2 linked regions of the Variovorax paradoxus genome follow. The main gene of each other region encodes a partner of the protein of the gene in region 2 in a complex. Links are inferred from orthologs where the notes say so. Each region holds a gene or a part of one and is shown on either strand. Other genes may lie near its edges.

Region 1 (4,119 bases), 1.8 Mb from region 2 along the record:
CTGGTGCGGATCGACATGCAGCATCGGCTCCACGCCGTCGGACGAGGAAGATGGCCGATCCGCTTCGGACAAGTCATTGCCCGCAACGTCGGGCTGCCGCGGTGCATTGCGGCGCGAGGTCACGGTGTTGAAGGCAACGACGGCCGCGAGAACGAGGCCGCCGAGGATGGCCAGGGCGAGAGTGAGATTGCTCATGCGCTGCCCGGCTCAAGCAGCTTCGACCATGGATGCGGCCGCTTCCATGTCGACCGCGACGATGCGCGAGACGCCCTGCTCCTGCATGGTGACGCCGATCAGCTGCTCGGCCATTTCCATGGCGATCTTGTTGTGGCTGATGAAGAGGAACTGGGTTTCGCGGCTCATGGCGGTCACGAGTTTGGCATAGCGTTCGGTGTTGGCGTCGTCCAGCGGCGCGTCCACTTCGTCGAGCAGGCAGAAAGGCGCCGGGTTGAGCTGGAAGATCGCGAACACCAGCGCGATGGCCGTGAGCGCCTTCTCGCCGCCCGAGAGCAGGTGGATGGTCTGGTTCTTCTTGCCCGGCGGCTGCGCCAGCACCTGCACGCCGGCATCGAGGATTTCGTCGCCCGTCATCACCAGGCGCGCGTTGCCGCCGCCGAACAGCTCGGGGAACATGCGGCTGAAGTGCTCGTTGACGATCTTGAAGGTGCCGCCCAGCAGGTCGCGCGTTTCGGCGTCGATCTTGCGGATGGCATCTTCGAGCGTGCCGATGGCTTCGTTCAGGTCGGCGGACTGCGCATCGAGGAAGGTCTTGCGCTCGCTGGCCACGGCGAGCTCGTCGAGCGCGGCCAGGTTGACCGCCCCCAGCGCCACCACTTCGCGGTTCAGGCGGTCGATTTCGCCTTGCAGGCCGGCGAGGCGGACCTTGTCGGTTTCGATCGACTGGGCAATGGCTTCGAGGTCGGCGCCGGCGTCGTCGAGCAGTTGCTGGTATTGCTCCACGCCCAGCCGCGCGGCCTGTTCCTTGAGCTGGAATTCGGTGATGCGCTGGCGCAGCGGATCGAGTTCGCGCTCGAGCTGCAGCCGGCGTTCGTCGCTGGCACGCAGCTTCATCGTGAGATCGTCGTACTGGCTGCGCGCCGCACCCAGCGCGGCTTCGCGCTCGAGCTTGAGCGCCAGCGCGTCCTGCAGGCCGGCCTGGGCCGCTGCATCGGACAGGCGGCCGAGTTCGGCGCGGGCGCGCTCGTCTTCATCGGTGAGCGACAGCACCTGCTGCGATGCGGTTTCGATCGCGCGGTTCAGCTCGCCGCGGCGGGCTTCGAGCGTGCGCTGCGAGAAGGTGGCCTCCTGCGCCTGCCGCTCGAGGCTGCGATGCTGCTCGCGGCTCGCGGCCAGCGCGCGGCCGGCGTCGATCACGCGTTCGTCGAGCTGCGCATGGCGCTCCTGGCTGTCGGCCAGCTGCATGTCGAGCTCTTCGAAGCGGCCTTCGGCGGCCATGCGCTTTTCCTGCAGCTCCTCCAGCTGTGCGTCGACCTCGGCAAGGTCGGTGGCCAGCTGTTCGCTGCGCGCGCGCGTCTGCTCGGCGAGCTGCGTCATGCGCAGCGTCTCGACCTGCAGTTCATGCGCACGCGACTGCGTTTCCGCGGCTTCGCGGCGCGCCGTGACGAGGCGCTGCGCGGCATCGGCATAGGCGGCCTCGGCGCGGACCAGCGCCGTGCGCGCTTCTTCGCTGATGAGCGCCTGGGCGCGCAGCTGGCGCTCCAGGTTTTCCATTTCCTGCTGGCGCGCCAAGAGGCCGGCCTGTTCGGAATCGGGCGCGTAGAAGTTCACGCTGTGCGAGAACACGGCGTGGCCGTTCTGCACGTAGATGACTTCGCCCGGCTGCAGCGTGCCGCGCTGCGCGAGCGCCTCTTCGAAACTCTGCGCGGTGTAGCAGCCGTGCAGCCAATCGGTCAGCAAGGCCTGCAGGCCCGCATCGTTCAGGCGCAGCAGGCTCGACAGGCGCGGCAGTGCGCCGCCGTCCTGCGGTGCCCCGGCCGCGGGCGGGCTGTAGAACGCGAGCTTGGCAGGCGGCGCATCGTTGCCGAAGGCACGCACCATGTCGAGCCGGCTGACCTCGAGCGCGCCCAGGCGCTCGCGCAGCGCCGCTTCGAGCGCGCTTTCCCAGCCCTGCTCGATGTGGATGCGGCTCCACAACCCCTGCATGCCTTCGAGCCCGTGCTTGGCAAGCCAGGGCGCCAGCTTGCCGTCCGTCTTGACCTTTTCCTGCAGCGCGCGCAGCGCCTCGAGCCGCGCCGAGAGTTCGGCATGGCGCGCGCCTTCGGTGTTGACGGCCTGCTGCTTGGCGCGGCGTTCGTCGTCGAGTTGCGGCACCGATTCCTGCAGCTCGTGCAGCCGGGCGTCGGCCTCGCTCGCGGCCTCCTGCGCGGCCGCGTGCTCTTCCTGCAGGGATTGCAGGCGCGCTTCGTCGGGCGCGGCCAGCGCGTTCTGGTCGGCGCGCAGGCGTTCGCTGCGCTGCGTGAGCTGGCGGCTCTGTTCTTCGATGTTGCGCTGGTCGGCGGCCAGCACCTGGATCTGCTGCTGCACCTGCGAGACGGCCGTGCGCTGCGTGTTGGCCTCGTCCTGGGCGCGCTGCACGGCTTCCTCGAGCTCGGGCATGCGCGCGTCGTGTTCTTCGAGCTGCGCGGCCAGCAGGATGGCCTGCTCCTCGGCGTCCACACCAGCGCCGGCCAGCGTTTCGATCTCTGCCTCGGCCTCTTCGCGGCGGCGGCCCCACTGGCCCATCTGCTCACGCAGTTGAACGAGCCGCTGCTCCACGCGCTGGCGGCCTTCGACCACGAAGCGGATTTCGCCTTCGAGGCGGCCCACTTCGGCGCTGGCTTCGTAGAGCTTGCCCTGGGCCTGGTTGACCTGGTCGCCGGCCGCGTAGTGGGCCTGGCGCACGGTTTCGAGTTCGGACTCGATGCGGCGCAGGTCGGCGGTACGCGATTCGAGGTCGTTGATGGCCTTTTCCGAATCGGCCTTGATCCTGGCCTGGTCGGCATCGCTTTCACTGCGCTTGAGGAACCACAGCTGGTGCTGCTTCTTCGTGGCCTCGCCCTGCAGCGTGTTGTAGCGCGCGGCCACCTCGGCCTGCTTTTCCAGCTTTTCGAGGTTGGCGTTGAGCTCGCGCAGGATGTCTTCCACGCGCGTGAGGTTCTCGCGCGTGTCGCCCAGGCGGCTCTCGGTTTCACGCCGGCGCTCCTTGTACTTGGAGACGCCCGCTGCCTCTTCGAGGAACAGGCGCAGTTCCTCGGGCTTGGATTCGATGATACGGCTGATCGTGCCCTGGCCGATGATGGCGTAGGCGCGCGGGCCCAGGCCCGTGCCCAGGAACACGTCCTGCACGTCGCGGCGGCGCACCGGCTGGTTGTTGATGTAGTAGCTGCTGGTGCCATCGCGCGTGAGCACGCGCCGCACCGCAATTTCGCCGAACTGGTTCCACTGGCCGCCTGCGCGGTGGTCGGCGTTGTCGAATACCAGTTCCACGCTCGAACGGCTGGCCTGCTTGCGCGTGGTCGTGCCGTTGAAGATCACGTCCTGCATCGACTCGCCGCGCAGCTCCGACGCGCGCGACTCGCCCAGCACCCAGCGCACCGCATCCATGATGTTCGACTTGCCGCAACCGTTGGGCCCGACGACGCCGACCAGTTGGCCCGGCAGCAGGAAGTTGGTGGGTTCGGCGAACGACTTGAAGCCCGAAAGCTTGATGGAATTGAGACGCACGACTTGTCGGCCTGCCTTGGCACGATGCCAAGGTGTTGATTTGTAAGGAAAATTGCACGGACCTGCCGTTCGAGACAGGCCGCCGCCCCAGCCGTGGATGATAACGTCAGGGCATGAGCGATTCCCTGGTTTCATCACCCCTTGCCGCGCGCCGCGCTTGCCTGCTGTCGGGCGCGGCCGCCCTGCTGGGCCTTGGCGGCTGCGCGGCCGTGCGTTCCACCGAGCGCGCCGCACCTTATGGCAACCAGGAATGGCTGCAGTCCGGCGCCAACCGCATCGCCAACCTTTCGCTGCGCGACAACCTGCAATCGATCCGGCGCGTGCAGACCACGCTCTACCGGCGCAATCCGCGCGAATGGCGCAAGTCGGCCGCCAGCATCGAGGCGGCCGCCCAGC
Region 2 (2,879 bases):
GGTGCGCCCGGCAAGGTCGCTCAGCACGCCGCCGCAGGTGTAGTGCGCGGCCGGCACCACGGGAATCGGCTCGCGCGTGATGTCGATGCCCAGCTCCGCGCAGCGCGCCAGGATGTTGGGGAAGTGTTCCTGGAGAAACGCCGCCGGCTGGTGCGAGATGTCCAGGTACACGCAATCCAGCCCGTGCTTCTTCATCTCGAAGTCGATGGCGCGCGCCACCACGTCGCGCGGCGCGAGTTCGGCGCGCTCGTCGTGCCGGGGCATGAAGCGCGTTCCATCCGGCAACTTGAGCAAGCCGCCTTCGCCGCGCACCGCCTCGCTGATCAGGAACGACTTGGCATGCGGATGGAACAGGCAGGTCGGGTGGAACTGGATGAATTCCATGTTCGACACCCGGCAGCCCGCGCGCCACGCGGCGGCAATGCCGTCGCCGGTGGCGGTGTCGGGGTTGGTGGTGTAGAGGTACACCTTGCCCGCGCCGCCGGTGGCCAGGATGGTGTGCGGCGCGCGGAAGGCCAGCACTTCATCGGTTTCGTCGTCCAGCGCATAGAGGCCCACGCAGGCCGGGTCGCCCAGGCCGAGCCTGGTGCCGGTGACCAGGTCGACCAGCGTGTGGTGCTCGAAGAGCGTGATGCTGGGTGTGCGGCGCACGCGCTCGATCAGCGTCTGCTGCACGGCCGCGCCGGTGGCGTCGGTCACGTGCACGATGCGGCGCTGGCTGTGGCCGCCTTCGCGCGTGAGGTGCAGGCCATCGCCTTCCTCCGAGAACGGCACGCCGAGTTCGCACAGCCAGCCGATGGCCTGCGGCGCGCCCTCGACGACGAAGCGCGTGGCCTCGGGGTCGCAGAGGCCGGCGCCGGCAATCAGCGTGTCCTGGACATGGGCGTCGAAGCTGTCGCCCGCGGCCAGCACCGCGGCGATCCCGCCCTGCGCCCAGGCGCTGGAGCCCTCGTTCAAGGCGCGCTTGGTCAGCACGGCCACGCGGTGCGTGGGCGCCAGGTGCAGCGCGGCGGAGAGGCCGGCGAGGCCGCTGCCGACGATGAGGACGTCGAAGTCGTGCACGGCGGAATTCTCGAGCTGGGGAGCGGGTCAGGCCGGCGAGTAGGCCAGCCGCACGTAGATCGGCGCGAAAGCTTCGGCCTGTGTGATGTCGATCAGCGTTTCCTTCGCCAGTTCGAGCATCGCGATGAAGGTGACGATCAGCACCGGTGCGCCGCGCGACACGTCGAACAGCTTCTCGAACTCGACGAAGCGCTGCCCCTGCAGGTGGCGCAGCACGATGCTCATGTGCTCGCGCACGTTGAGCTCTTCGCGCGAAATCTTGTGGTGCTGCACGAGCTTGGCGCGCTTCATGATGTCGGCCCACGCGTCGCGCAGCTCGATCACGTTCACGTCGGGAAAGCGCGGCTTGAGCGACTGCTCGATGTAGACCTGCCCCTTCCAGAAGTCGCGCCCGTAGGTCGGCAGCGCGCTGATGGCGGCGGCCTGCAGCTTGGTCTGCTCGTACTCCATCAGGCGGCGCACGAGCTCGGCGCGCGGGTCTTCGGCCTCTTCGCCGTCAGCCACCTTCTTGGGCGGCAGCAGCATGCGCGACTTGATCTCGATCAGCATCGCGGCCATCAGCAAATACTCGGCCGCGAGTTCGAGGTTTGTCTGGCGGATCTCGTCGACGTAGCTCAGGTACTGCCGCGTGAGCCCCGCCATCGGGATGTCGAGGATGTTGAAGTTCTGCTTGCGGATCAGGTAGAGCAGCAGGTCCAGCGGGCCCTCGAAGGCCTCCAGAAAGACCTGCAGTGCCTCCGGCGGGATGTACAGGTCCTTCGGCATCGCGAACAACGGCTCGCCATAGAGCCTGGCGAGCGCGACCTGGTCGACCACTTCGGGCATGCCGGCCACGAGCGTGTCGTTGTCCTCGTTGCCCTTCATCGGGTGCTTGCTATCATTTCAATAGCTGCAGGCGCGACGAGAGCGAACGATGGATGCCGGCTTGGCACCATTACTTGACTTGGGTCTGGTAGACGTACGGTTGCTGCGGTACGTTGGCCTCGCTGTACTCCTCGAGCAGGCTGCGGTCGAGGTGCTTGTCCCAGAGCAGGGCGCGGCCGGCACGCTGTTCGGCTTCCAGCGTCGGCTTCTTTTCTTTCATCTCCTCGATGAAATTGGTGATCTCGGAGGTGTAGTGGGGGCGGCTGAAGATGGACATAGACTGGACCTTTGTGGCGCGAATTTTACCGGGGATGGAATGAAGCAGCGGCAACGGTGGCGGATCGGCGTGGCAACGGCGTTGTTGGCGGGGGTTGTCGGGCTTTCGGGCTGCGACAACCAGCGCATCGCCGAACTGGAAGAAGGCGTGGCAACGCAAGCCGATGTGCGCACGAAATTCGGCGAGCCCGAGAACATCTGGGACGCCCCGGGCGGCGGCCGCATCTTCGAATACAACCGCCAGCCGCAGGGCCAGAAGAACTACATGATCACCATCGGCGCCGACGGCAAGATGAGCGCGCTGCGCCAAGTGCTCACGCCCGAGAACTTCGCCAGGGTGCAGCCCGGGATGATGATGGAAGACCTGCGCAAGCTGCTTGGCAAGCCCGCCAAGCTCACGCCCTATGCGCTCAAGCGCGAGACCGAATGGGAGTGGCGCTGGGTCCAGCCGCCGAATTCGCCGATGGTGTTCACCGCCACGCTGAACGACGACCAGCGCGTGGTGCGCAGCGGGTCTTCGCCCGACCGGGGCGCCGAGGCGAACTAGGGCCTGTTCACACTACTAACGGAGTCGCGAAGGCATGCCAAAGCGGACAAATCAAGGCGCACGACGTCGCGTGTGCGTCGGCACACGCAAGGAGTGCAACGCGGAGTTGGCCGCTTTGGCATGCCTTCCC

Evidence for each region. Proteins that work in one complex are often made in the same cells at the same time.
Region 1: the proteins of QFZ47_RS18430 (region 2) and smc are in contact, whole or in part, in a crystal structure (PDB 3ZGX), measured with the Bacillus subtilis proteins. The link is inferred for Variovorax paradoxus from one-to-one orthologs.

The regions. Positions count from the first base shown.
Region 1 is NZ_JAUSXL010000002.1:4,881,407-4,885,525, forward strand. The notes cover bases 8-4,058. They hold smc (chromosome segregation protein SMC), read right to left. Parts: upstream 3,724-4,058; coding sequence 208-3,723; downstream 8-207. Other genes in these bases: QFZ47_RS26695 (cell division protein ZipA C-terminal FtsZ-binding domain-containing protein), read right to left, coding at 8-195; QFZ47_RS26705 (hypothetical protein), read left to right, coding at 3,837-4,058. Also shown: more of QFZ47_RS26695, read right to left, coding at 1-7; more of QFZ47_RS26705, read left to right, coding at 4,059-4,119. UniProt on the Bacillus subtilis protein: Required for chromosome condensation and partitioning.
Region 2 is NZ_JAUSXL010000002.1:3,125,013-3,127,891, forward strand. The notes cover bases 9-2,819. They hold QFZ47_RS18430 (segregation and condensation protein A), read right to left. Parts: upstream 1,927-2,819; coding sequence 1,090-1,926; downstream 9-1,089. Other genes in these bases: nadB (L-aspartate oxidase), read right to left, coding at 9-1,062; QFZ47_RS18435 (DUF3460 family protein), read right to left, coding at 1,997-2,203; QFZ47_RS18440 (outer membrane protein assembly factor BamE), read left to right, coding at 2,243-2,749. In the rest of the region: more of nadB, read right to left, coding at 1-8. UniProt on the Bacillus subtilis protein: Participates in chromosomal partition during cell division. May act via the formation of a condensin-like complex containing Smc and ScpB that pull DNA away from mid-cell into both cell halves.